DNA from 3 places in the Pseudomonas sp. AB39(2026) genome. Region 2 is predicted to be linked to each of the others. Evidence: predicted binding sites of a transcription regulator. Region 2 holds the regulator's gene; each other region holds the start of a gene.
The links. The regulator FliA, encoded in region 2, starts transcription of late flagellar genes. The targets are predictions, from matches to a motif close to CTAAAGTTTNNNNNNNNNNNGCCGNTAA.

Region 1 (4,162 bases), 2.0 Mb from region 2:
GCGAGACAGTCCACCGCCACATGTCTTCTTCATGTTCGGTCCATGTGTCCTCCAGCACGCCCCCTTCATAGGAGATGTGCAGCAGGTTGGCGTCCATGGAATAAGGCGACTTCTTTTTGCCATGGCGCTCGATGGGAATGCTGTGTTTCTCGGCGTAGTCCATCAGCTTCTCGCGGGACAGGAGGTCCCACTCGCGCCAGGGTGCGATCACTTTCACGCCAGGCTTGAGCGCATAGGCACCCAACTCGAAACGAACCTGATCATTGCCTTTGCCGGTAGCACCATGGCTGATGGCGTCGGCGCCGGTTTCGTTGGCGATCTCGATCAGCCGCTTGGCGATCAAGGGGCGGGCAATGGAGGTACCCAACAGGTATTCGCCCTCGTAAACCGTATTGGCACGGAACATTGGGAACACGAAGTCGCGTACGAACTCTTCTCGCAGGTCGTCGATGTACACTTCTTTCACGCCCATGGCCTGAGCCTTGGCGCGTGCGGGCTCAACTTCCTCGCCCTGGCCCAGGTCAGCGGTGAAGGTCACCACTTCACAATCATAGGTATCCTGCAGCCACTTGAGGATCACCGAAGTGTCCAGGCCGCCGGAATACGCCAGAACGACCTTTTTTACGTCCGCCATGCCATCACTCCACGGGGTTTTGCTGAAAGCCGACGATTCTACCGCCGACTGCCGTGGATTTACAGTAGCGCGACAAGCACTGTTGGGGAAGCGACAGTCACTTCGACAGCATGGTGCTGATATCAGTGTTTCGCAGCCCCTTGTGGCTGGGCTGCGGGTGCAGCCGGTGCACTGGAGGAAGCCGGGGGTGGAGTAGCTCCAATGGCGGTCGCGGGCGCAGTTAACGGGGCCTCTGCAGGCGTGACGGGGGCAACGGCTGTCGTTGTGCGTCTGTCGAGCTGGATATTTACCCGGCGGTTGCGAGCCCTGTTGGCAGCGGAGGTATTAGGCACCAACGGGTATTGCTCACCATGGAAACGTACGTCGATCGCGCTTTCCGGTACGCCATGCGCCTTAAGGTAGTCCGCTACGGACAATGCCCGTCGACGTGAAAGGTCGCGGTTGGCCAGGCGGTTGCCACTGTTATCGGAATGGCCATCCAACTCCACATGATTGACCGATGGATCGGCTTTCATGAAGGCCAGTATCGTGTCCAGCCGTGCCTTGGCAGCGTTATCCAGCTCTGTTCCGGTACCGGGGAAAGGCACTTGGCTCAAACGCACCTGCTCAAAATTCATCGGCAGCAGCTTTGCCGTACAGGCCTGGTAATCGTTCCAGGCCTTGCTGAATTTCACGGGTAGCAAACGCACTTCCATGGCTTGACCTGTTTCGGTGGAAACGGTTCGCACGACGCTGCTGCGCCCTTCCAGCAAGCCACTGACCAGTGCGGCCGCCTGGCCCTGGCTGGATGTCAACAACACCGGCCCTGCGCCAAGCCGTGTACTACCCAGGCTGACATCGGAACGGCCAGGCTGCCAAGGCGCCGCCGCAGCCAACAGAGAAGCTGTCCCGTTACCAAGCGCCCCTGTGCTGGAATTGAGCCGAAAAACAACTTTCTCACCGGCGCGGCGCACGAATTGACCGTCGCCGAAATCGGCGACCGGCTGCGTAAGGCGACATTCGAAGGGGTCACCCTCCACTTTCCATTCCACGTTCTCCAGGCGAGTCTGGAAGGTAAAGGCCATCGCTGGCGCAGTGGCAAGGCCACAGGCGATCAGGGACAGACAGGCAAGGTAGCGATGGCCCACGGCAAGCTCCGGAGTAGAAGTCTACGTACTCCCTGCATATCGGTCAGGGCACGGCAAACTTGATAGCGGATGCCCCCACCGGGCTTTTCCGGTAGGATTCGCCCACCTGTTATACCGGTAGCTCGCAGCTGCACACGTACCGGCCCTTGTGTGCCGTTCCTGCCACGTTGCCTGCGCCTTCATGAGTTCGACCCGCCTGGTACCCTTCATGACCGACCGCCTTACCCTGCTACGTCCTGACGACTGGCACATTCACCTGCGTGACGGCGCGGCCTTGGCCCAGACCGTCGCTGACGCCGCACGTACGTTCGGCCGCGCGATCATCATGCCCAACCTGGTGCCCCCTGTACGCAATGCCGAACAGGCCGGGGCTTACCGGCAGCGCATTCTGGCGGCCCGCCCTGCTGGCAGTACGTTCGAGCCACTGATGGTGCTCTACCTCACCGACCGCACCTCGCCCGAGGACATCCGCGCTGCGCAGGCCACAGGTTATGTGCAGGCCGCCAAGCTCTACCCGGCCGGTGCCACGACCAACTCCGACTCAGGCGTGACCTCCATCGAAAGGTTGTTCCCGGTACTGGAGGTCATGGCGGATGTCGGGATGCCCCTGCTGGTGCACGGCGAGGTGACCCATGCGGACATCGATGTGTTCGACCGGGAGAAGGCCTTTATCGACGAGCACATGGTGAGAATCGTTGAGCGTTTCCCGAACCTGAAGGTGGTGTTCGAACACATCACTACGGCCGACGCTGTGGCTTTCGTGACGTCAGCGGGCGCCAATGTCGGCGCAACCATTACGGCGCACCACTTGCTGTACAACCGGAATCACATGCTGGTAGGCGGTATACGGCCGCACTTTTACTGCCTGCCTATCCTGAAGCGAAATACGCACCAGCGCGCTTTGATCGAGGCCGCTACCAGTGGCAGCCCCAAGTTCTTCCTTGGTACTGACTCGGCACCCCATGCCCGGCACGCCAAGGAAGCGGCCTGCGGGTGTGCAGGCTGTTACACCGCCTATGCTGCTATCGAACTGTACGCTGAAGCCTTTGACCAAGCTGGCGCCCTGAACCAGCTCGAAGGCTTCGCCAGCGTTCATGGCCCAGCGTTCTACGGGCTGCCTACCAACACCTCGCGGATCACCCTGGTCCGTCAGCCTTGGGCAGCGCCTTCAGTGCTCGCCTTTGGGGAACATGAAGTTGTGCCACTACGTGCAGGTGAAACCCTGCAGTGGCGAGTATTGGAGACACACGCGTGAGCGAAGAGCATTTCGACGACGACCTTGACGGCCCTGCTTCATCGGCCAGCCGCCATCCCATGGCAGCGCGTTTCAGAGGCTACCTGCCGGTTGTGATCGATGTGGAAACCGGTGGTTTCAACAGTGCGACCGATGCATTGCTGGAAATTGCCGCCACCACTATTGCCATGGATGAAAAGGGGTTCGTCTTTCCCGACCATACGCTGTTCTTCCGCGTAGAGCCTTTTGCGGGCGCCAACATCGAAGCCGCAGCGCTGGAATTCACGGGTATCAAGCTCGATCACCCCCTCCGTATGGCTGTGAGCGAAGAAGCGGCACTGACTGACATTTTCCGCAGCGTTCGCAAGGCGGTCAAAGCCAACGGCTGCAAGCGTGCCATTCTGGTAGGCCACAACAGCAGTTTTGACCTCGGGTTCCTTAACGCCGCCATTGCACGCCACGACCTGAAACGTAACCCGTTCCACCCCTTCTCCAGCTTCGACACCGCTACGCTGGCCGGCCTGGCGTACGGGCAAACCGTGCTGGCCAAGGCTTGCCAGAGTGCCAACATCGACTTTGATGGCCGCGAGGCGCACTCTGCCCGGTACGATACCGAGAAAACCGCTGAGCTGTTTTGTGGCATCGTGAACCGCTGGAAAGACCTAGGCGGCTGGCGCGACTTCGATGCCTGAAGGCAGCGCTGAACGACCTTTCATCGGGGGAGGCTCGTTCGCTGCCGAGGCGTTTTGACAAGCATTCTCATTAACATTAAGATCCTGGCACTCCCAGCCTTACAGCGACGGTGCCAGCGATATGTATGTTTGCCTCTGCACGGGTGTTACCGATGGTCAGATCCGTGAAGCCATCAACGAAGGTTGCTGCAGCTACCGAGAAGTGCGCCTGGCCACAGGCGTAGCCAGTCAATGCGGAAAATGTGCCTGCCTGGCCAAGGAAGTGGTGCGTGACACGCTGGCTGACATTCGTGCAGCCCAAGCTGTATCGGTCTTTCCCGTAGAGTTTACAGTGGCTTAATACCCCTCCTCTGTTGTCCACCGCGTTTCATTCGTGTTGCTATTTGGCGTTGAACGCAAACATTAGCCATTCCCGTTCACACTTGCGAATATTTGTGCTGCAAATGCCTGTTTGACAGCGCCTTTTATGGCGCGC
Region 2 (4,162 bases):
GCTGGACAGAAGATCATCCACATCGTCCTGACCGGATACGACGTCTTCACGCTTATCGGCATGAATCTGCGGACCTTCACCCTTGAAGGCATCTTTTTCGGATTTTTTTTCTGCAACCAGGCTGGCAGGGTCGTGCTCGATACCCGCAACACGCTCCACCTGGCTGGCCATGAGTACCAGCTTGAGCAGGTTCGCTTCCACGTCCGTTACCAGGGTGGTCACGCGCTTGATCACCTGGCCGGTAAGGTCCTGATAGTCCTGTGCCAGCAAGATGTCATTCAGGTGCGAAGACAGGGCCGCTGCATCGTTCTCACTGCGTACCAGGAAAGCGTCTACGCGCTTTACCAGGTCTCGGAACGCGTCAGCATCCACTTCACGGCGCATGAAGCGCTGCCAGTCCTCACGCAGTGCATGGGCATCTTCGGCGAAGCTATGCACCACGGGTGTGCTTTGCTCTACCAAGTCCATGGTGCGGTTGGCGGCGTTTTCCGTGAGCCGCACCACGTAGTCCAGCCGCTCGGTGGCATCCGTAATTTGGGACACCTCCTCGGCCTTGGGCGATCGAGGGTCGATCTGGAAATTGACAATGGCGCTGTGCAGCTCACGGGTGAGCTTGCCCACTTCCATGTACAGCCCGCGATCACGGGCTTGGTTGAGTTCGGAAATCAATTGCACCGCGTCGCCGAAGTGACCTTTTTCGAGGCTCTCCACCAACTGACGTGCATGGCTTTTCAGGGTGGACTCGAAGTCCCCCAAAGACGTATTACTGGACTCCATGACGCCCCCTGTGCGGCCTCAGCTGTTGACGCGCTCGAAGATTTTATCGATCTTTTCTTTCAGCACTTGTGCAGTGAAAGGCTTGACCACGTAACCGTTTACCCCGGCCTGGGCTGCCTCGATGATCTGCTCACGCTTGGCCTCGGCCGTCACCATCAACACAGGTAAGTGCTTGAGGCGGTCATCGGCCCGTACAGTGCGCAACAGCTCGATGCCGGTCATGCCAGGCATGTTCCAATCCGTTACCAGAAAGTCGAACGCTCCGCTTTGCAGCATGGGCAGCGCCGTGTTGCCATCGTCGGCTTCGGATGTGTTAGTAAACCCCAGGTCGCGCAACAGGTTCTTGATGATCCGCCTCATCGTCGAGAAATCGTCAACGATCAGGATTTTCATGTTCTTGTCCAAGTAGACCTCCAGCAGTCTCGAACGCGGCCTCTCCGGGCCGCGCGGTTCAATTCGTTAATACCTATACCTTCAGGACTGCTTCAACGTGCTCGCCATTCACCCAGACGGCTGCGCAAACGTGCTGCGCACTGGCTGTGCAACTGGCTTACACGTGACTCGCTGACCCCCAGCACTTCACCGATTTCCTTGAGGTTCAGCTCCTCGTCGTAATAAAGCGACAATACCAGCCGCTCCCGCTCCGGAAGGTTGGCGATGGCATCGGCCAGCGCGCCCTGGAAGCGTTCATCCTCCAGGCCACGGGCCGGTTCGCCACTGCCGCCGGCGCCGTCTTCATGCAAACCTTCGTGTTCGCCGTCCTGCAACAGGTCGTCGAAACTGAACAGGCGGCTACCCAGCGTATCGTTAAGCATCGAGTAATAATCCTCGAGCTTGATGTTGAGTTCGGCAGCAACCTCGTGATCTTTAGCCTCGCGGCCCGTTCTTGCTTCAATTTTTCGAATAGCGTCGGTCACGGTACGGGTATTGCGATGCACCGAGCGAGGCGCCCAGTCACCTTTTCGTACCTCGTCCAGCATGGCGCCGCGAATACGAATACCGGCATAGGTCTCGAAACTCGCCCCTTTGCTGGCATCGTATTTGTTGGCCACTTCAAGCAAGCCGATCATGCCTGCCTGGATCAGGTCTTCTACCTGAACACTGGCTGGCAAACGTGCCAGCAAGTGGTAGGCGATTCGCTTCACCAGCGGGGCGTACCGCTCGATCAGTTCATGCTGCTGCGATTGCCGAGAAGCATTGTTGTACATCCGGTATCCACTGGCGCTCATGAGACAGGCCCCGCACTGGTTTGCTGTACCAAACGTTCGACAAAGAACTCCAGGTGCCCCCGCGGGTTAGCGGGCAGCGGCCAGGTGTCGACTTTCTGAGCGATGGCCTTGAAGGCCAAGGCACATTTCGAGCGCGGGAATGCTTCATACACAGCCCGCTGTTTCTGGACGGCCTTGCGCACGGTTTCGTCATACGGCACCGCACCTACGTATTGGAGTGCCACATCAAGGAAACGGTCAGTGACCTTGGTGAGCTTGGCAAACAGGTTGCGCCCTTCCTGGGGGCTCTGGGCCATATTGGCCAATACCCGGAAGCGGTTCATACCGTAATCACGATTAAGCAACTTGATCAGGGCATACGCATCGGTGATGGACGTGGGCTCGTCGCAGACCACCAACAGCACTTCCTGGGCCGCGCGCACAAAGCTCACCACGGAATCGCCGATGCCTGCGGCCGTATCGATCACCAGCACATCCAGGTTGTCGCCAATTTCGCTAAAGGCCTGGATAAGGCCCGCGTGTTGGGCAGGAGTCAGGTGAACCATGGTCTGGGTACCCGACGCTGCCGGCACTATCCGAATGCCCCCTGGCCCCTGAAGAAGAACATCGCGCAATTCGCAGCGCCCTTCGATCACGTCGGCAAGCGTACGCTTGGGTGTAAGCCCCAACAGAACGTCTACGTTGGCCAGGCCAAGGTCGGCGTCCAGAAGCATGACCCGGCGGCCAAGCTCAGCCAACGCCAGAGAAAGGTTCACTGACACGTTTGTCTTGCCGACGCCACCTTTGCCGCCGGTCACCGCGATCACCTGTACGGGATGCATGCTGCCCATTCGTTCTTTACCTTGTCACTGAGACACTGGCTACACCATGGCACGCTGGCCCTGCAGGCCGATTGACGCTGCTCATGGTGGAGGTCGGTTTCAAGCTGGACAGCGAACCCCGAGGTTCGCTGGCGCGCAACCACTTGCGCATGCATTCATTCATATTCATTCACCTCAGCCCGCGCGCTTGCTGGGGCTGTGGTAGAGGTCAGCGAACATATCGGCCATGGCCTCTTCGCTGGGTTCCTCCTGCATCTGCACGCTGACCGCACGGCTGACCAACTGGTGCTTGCGGGGCAGGTGCACATCGTCTGGTATACGCGGGCCATCGGTCAGGTAAGCCACGGGCAGTTGATGACCAATGGCCAGGCTCAGCACTTCACCCAGGCTTGCCGTTTCATCCAGCTTGGTAAGGATACAACCTGCCAGGCCGCACCGCTTGTAACTGTGGTAAGCCGCAGTCAGTACCTGCTTCTGGCTGGTAGTAGCCAGCACAAGGTAATTGCGTGCGCGAATCCCACGCCCAGCCAAGCTTTCCAGCTGCAACTTGAGGGCCGGGTCACTGGCTTGCAGCCCTGCGGTATCAATCAGCACGACACGCTTGCGTAGTAGCGGCTCCAAGGCTTGCGCCAAGGACTGACCAGGGTCGACCTGAGTAACCGGCACATTGAGAATTCGGCCCAGGGTTTTAAGTTGTTCCTGGGCGCCAATACGAAAACTGTCCATGCTTACCAACGCAATGTTTTGCGCGCCGTATTTAAGCACATATCGGGCAGCGAGCTTGGCTAGCGTAGTGGTTTTGCCCATACCGGCAGGGCCGACCATGGCAATGACCCCGCCCTCTTCGAGCGGCTCCACTTCAGGCGTGGCGATCATGCGAGCTAAGTGGGCCAGCACCAGGCGCCAGGCCTGACGAGGGTCTTCCACGTCGCCAACCTGTTCCAGCAGGTCGCGGGCCAACGGGCCGGACAAACCGATGCGTTGCAATTTGCGCCACAAGGTGGCCTGGTCGGGCCGGCTGCCTTGAAGCTGCGTCCACGCCAATGAACCCAGCTGAACCTCCAGCAATTCACGCAGCCCGGACAGCTCGGAGCGCATGGAATCAAACAGGCGCTGGTCTACAGGCGCAGCCTCAGGCGCTACCGCTGGCGCATGTACACGAGGCGCTTCAGTCAGTGTGGGTTCGATCAGCGGCTCGGCAGCGGTCAAAGGCAGGCCAGCCACCAGCTGGCGGTTGACCACGCCATCGCCGTGGCTACGGGTGTCCAGCTCGGCTTGGGCCGATACAATGCGGGACTGGGTTTTTCGCAGTTCATCTTCCAGTGCCACATTAGG
Region 3 (4,162 bases), 1.6 Mb from region 2:
CGCAGTGCCATGAAGCTGAGCGAGCCGGGCAGGGCGAATGCCAGTACTTTGAGAAATTCACTGGCAGCTGCCACGTTTTCCGGTGTTTGCCCGAGGCGGAGCAACACCGGTGGCAGGTTCCACAGCAGTAGGCCTGCGGCTATCGCCAGGCCCCAGGCCAGCCACAAACCTGCCTGGGTCAGCCGTGTCACTCCGGCCGTGTCTCCCGCGCCCTGGCGAATGGAAACCAGTGTACCTACCGCAGCCATGACACCCACGCAGAAAATGGACACGAACGAGTAGCTGGCTGCCCCCAGGCTACCGCCTGCCAGGGCTTGAGGGCCGATACGCGCCATCATGATGGTATCGGTCAGGATCATCAGCATGTGTGCCAACTGGGAGGCAATCAGCGGGCCGGCCAGGCGTAACAGGGCTTTGAGTTCAGAGCGGGTAGTAAGCGGCATGGGAAAACACGGATCCGACTGTAATCAGCCGGTGATTCTGCGCCTTGCTGGCTTCGCCTACAAAAGGATAATAGCGATCGATGACATGAGTTTTAATCATGCTGGCTTTTGCTTTGGCAACTGAACCTATAGCCTGAAACCGCCTTTGGCTGTCTGAGCCCGACCCTCCCATGATCCGTCGCCTTCCCCCGCTATACGCGTTGCGAGCCTTTGAAGCGGCCGCCCGCTACAGTTCGTTCACCCGCGCTGCCGAAGAGTTGGCTATTACCCAAAGCGCAGTAAGCCGTCACGTACGCACTTTGGAAGAACACTTCGCTTGCAAGCTGTTCGTGCGGGCAGGGCGCAGCCTGGTCCTGAGTGAATCTGGCCGTCTGCTGCTCCCGGGTGTGCGTGAAGGCTTTTCCTCCTTGGAGCGCGCCTGCGCCACGCTTATCGGGGAAGATGGCATTTTGCGCATGAAGGCCCCGTCAACCCTGACCATGCGCTGGCTGCTGGCCCGCCTGAGCCGTTTTCGTCATTTGCAAAGTGGCAACGACGTACAGCTCACCAGTGCCTGGATGGATATCGACGACGTGGACTTCAACCTGGAGCCCTTCGACTGCGCCGTGTTGCTGAGCAATGGAACATTTCCTTCTGATTGGGAGGCCACGTGGCTATTCGATGAGCTGCTGATTCCCGTCGGTGGGCCTGAGCTCCAAGCCCAGGTGCCGTGGACTGCCGATCAACTGGCCAATGCCGAACTGCTGCACCCCACACCGGACCGGCGCGACTGGCGCAGCTGGCTACGGCGTACCGGGCTGGACCACAAGGTTTCTATTCGGGGAGGGCAGGTGTTCGATACCTTGGAGCTGGGCATGATCGCCGCGGCTCGTGGCTATGGCGTGTCCATCGGGGATCTGTTGATGGTGGCCGAGGACGTAGCTGCCGGTCGTCTCAGTTTGCCTTGGCCCACGGCAGTGGCCAGCGGTGAGAGCTATTATCTGGTGTGGCCTGGCACGCGGCCCGGCAGTGAGCGTGTCCACCGGCTCAGCGAATTTCTTCGTAGCGAAGCCGCCGGCATGAAGCTACCTGCGGTCACGTTGCTTCGCTAGCCTCTTGAGCAAATAACCCTGCCCGACGCTCAAGTATGCGCCTGCCCCGCCGAAGTCATGACAGGGATCCGGCGGCAAGGGATCCATACGACCTTTGTCTATACCCTTGGAAGCGATCGAGACCGGCAAAGCTGGCACTTCCAACAGGAGCTGAAATGAAACAACCACGTGCCTTTATTGCCCGACAACTTGGTATTGCGATTGCGCTTGTACTTGTTGTGGTAATCAGCGGAAGTACCGTTTTTGCCCTGCGCTCGTTGGACCAGGCCAACCTGACCACACGGCAGGAACACATGGCCAGTGAGGCACGGCTGCTGTCTGACCAGCTCGATACGTTCCACAATACCCTGCGTGAGAGTACCCAGCGTTTGAGCGGCCTGTTCGAGTCCCGCTTCAGTGCAGGCTTGAGCCTTCACCCCGACCAGCCTGTGACGGTTGCCAACCTGGCGACGCCGGGTTTGTGGCTGGGCGAAGAAGTGCTGAACAACGACTTCCGGGAAGTGGATGATTTTCGCAAGATGACCGCCGGTGTCGCCACGGTCTTCGTGCGCAGCGGTGAGGATTTTGTACGTATCAGCACTTCGCTGACCAAGCAGGACGGTACCCGTGCCATTGGCACCGCACTCGACCATGCTCACCCGGCCTACCAGCGGCTGTTGAGTGGGCAGAACTACGTAGGGGCCGCCAGCCTGTTCGGCCGCTCGTACATGACCCAGTACACGCCCGTGCGTGATGGGGCTGGCAAGGTGATCGCGGTGCTGTTCGTAGGCTTCGATTACACCGATGCGCAGAAAGCGCAGTTCGACAACCTGGCGCAGTTCCGCATTGGGAAAAGCGGCTCCCTGGCGTTGCTGGATGCGCAGAACCAGTGGCTGGTGGCGCCTGCCGGTGTGAAGAACCTTGAAGCGGCGGCTACGGCCATCCGTGAAGCGGGCAATACGGGTAAAGGCCACTTCTGGAACGACGGCCAGGCTGAGTATTACTCATTGGCACAACCGTTCGCCCAAGGGCCCTGGAGCGTGGTGGCCAGCATGCCGCTTGAAGAACTGCGTGCCGTGACCTGGAACGTGGGCACCAAGTTGATGCTGGGTAGCCTGCTGGCCACGGTGCTGGCTGTGGGCGCTGCGATGATCCTGCTGCGCCGCCGGCTCAAGCCGCTGGGTGACCTGGTGAACCAGGCCGAAGCGTTGGGCGCCGGAGACCTGGAAGCGCGCTTGACGGTGGCGGGGAACGACGAAATCGCACAACTGGCGCGTAGCTTCAACCACATGGGCGAGGCACTGGCCACCATGGTGCGCCATATCCGCGTCGCATCCGAACAGGTCAGCGATCGTGCGCAAGCGCTTTCAGGCCTGTCTGCCGGTGCGTATGAAGGGATGGAGCAACAAAGTGGCGAGATCACCAGCATGGCGGGCGCGGTGGAAGAATTCAGTGCCACGTCGTTGAACATCGCGGACAACATGAGCGAAACCGAGCGCGTGGCCCAGCAGAATGCCGAGCACACCCGCACGGGTCGCGCTTCCATGGAACAAGCCTCTTCCTCGCTGGAGCAGATCGCTGGCGCCTTGGGCGACACGGCAAAGGTCATCGACACCCTGGGGCAGCGGTCCCAGGAAATTGGCGGAATCGTTGGTGTGATCACGTCCATTGCCGAACAGACCAACCTGCTGGCGCTTAATGCTGCGATCGAAGCGGCACGTGCGGGTGAGCAGGGCCGAGGCTTTGCCGTGGTGGCAGACGAAGTGCGTAGCCTGGCTTCGCGTACGCGCCAGGCCACGGATGAAATCTCCACCATGATTGCCAGCATCCAGCAGCAGACTGGCCAAGCGATCCATACCATGGAACAGGGCAACCAGCTGATGCAGGAAGGCCTGTCCCGCAATGCCAGGGTCGCTGATGCCCTGTCCCGGATCGACGAGCAAAGCCGCATGGCAGGGCAGCAGTTTGCAGCCATCGCTACCGCGACCCAGGAACAAAGTGACACCGCCACGTTGTTGAGCAGCAACCTGCAAAGCATTGCTCACGCCAACAGCGATCAGCGTGAAGTGGTCTCCAACCTGGCCACCACCGCACGCGACCTGGAGAGCGTGGCAGCTGGCCTGAGCCGTGAAGTGGACCGTTTCCGGGTTCGCGGCTGATTCACAACAGCTTCACACCCAACTGTGCCTCGCACGCCAGTAGCGAGCGCCGTTGGGTGTTTTCATACACCTCCATTTCGTTGACCACGGGCCGCCCCAGTGCCTGCTCGAACTGCGTGCGGTTGGCATTGCTACCGTATTGGGTGCGTGCTTCGTCGCCCAGGTTGGACTGGAAGATGCCGGCTGCACTGACGGGTAGAAAGTCTTCGTACACCAAGGGGTCGCATTGGATATCGCCAGCAGCGATCAACGTGTCCAGGCCTTTGCCTGAGGCGTCACCGGCCAGGCCTTGCGCTGTAGGGGTATAGCGGAACCACGCTAGCCCTTGACGGCGCAATGCGTGAGCGTCGTCTGGAAACGCTGCGAATGCGTGTTCCAGCAGCGCCTGATAGCGACCAGGGTCGCGCTCGGCAGGCACGCCTTCAAGCCCTGCGCGGGCTTTGTCCAACAGTTGGTCGTACAACGCGCGGCCGGCTGGCGTAAGCGCCGC

Region 1: the regulator FliA is predicted to act here: its motif matches at 1,798-1,825, upstream of ACSAMW_RS19800 (flagellar protein MotY).
Region 3: the regulator FliA is predicted to act here: its motif matches at 1,563-1,590, upstream of ACSAMW_RS14345 (methyl-accepting chemotaxis protein).

What each region holds. Positions count from the first base shown of each region.
Region 1 covers NZ_CP195212.1:4,305,819-4,309,980, reverse strand. Annotated here, with positions in the region: gene ACSAMW_RS19805 (argininosuccinate synthase) at 1-634, opposite strand, end outside; gene ACSAMW_RS19800 (flagellar protein MotY) at 757-1,761, opposite strand; gene pyrC (dihydroorotase) at 1,970-3,016, shown strand; gene rnt (ribonuclease T) at 3,013-3,687, shown strand; gene ACSAMW_RS19785 (bacterioferritin-associated ferredoxin) at 3,809-4,027, shown strand.
Region 2 covers NZ_CP195212.1:1,486,011-1,490,172, forward strand. Annotated here, with positions in the region: gene ACSAMW_RS06495 (protein phosphatase CheZ) at 1-777, opposite strand, end outside; gene ACSAMW_RS06500 (chemotaxis response regulator CheY) at 796-1,170, opposite strand; gene fliA (RNA polymerase sigma factor FliA) at 1,263-2,006, opposite strand; gene fleN (flagellar synthesis regulator FleN) at 2,003-2,836, opposite strand; gene flhF (flagellar biosynthesis GTPase FlhF) at 3,002-4,162, opposite strand, start outside.
Region 3 covers NZ_CP195212.1:3,103,743-3,107,904, reverse strand. Annotated here, with positions in the region: gene ACSAMW_RS14355 (NorM family multidrug efflux MATE transporter) at 1-443, opposite strand, end outside; gene ACSAMW_RS14350 (LysR substrate-binding domain-containing protein) at 614-1,534, shown strand; gene ACSAMW_RS14345 (methyl-accepting chemotaxis protein) at 1,690-3,672, shown strand; gene hglS (2-oxoadipate dioxygenase/decarboxylase HglS) at 3,674-4,162, opposite strand, start outside.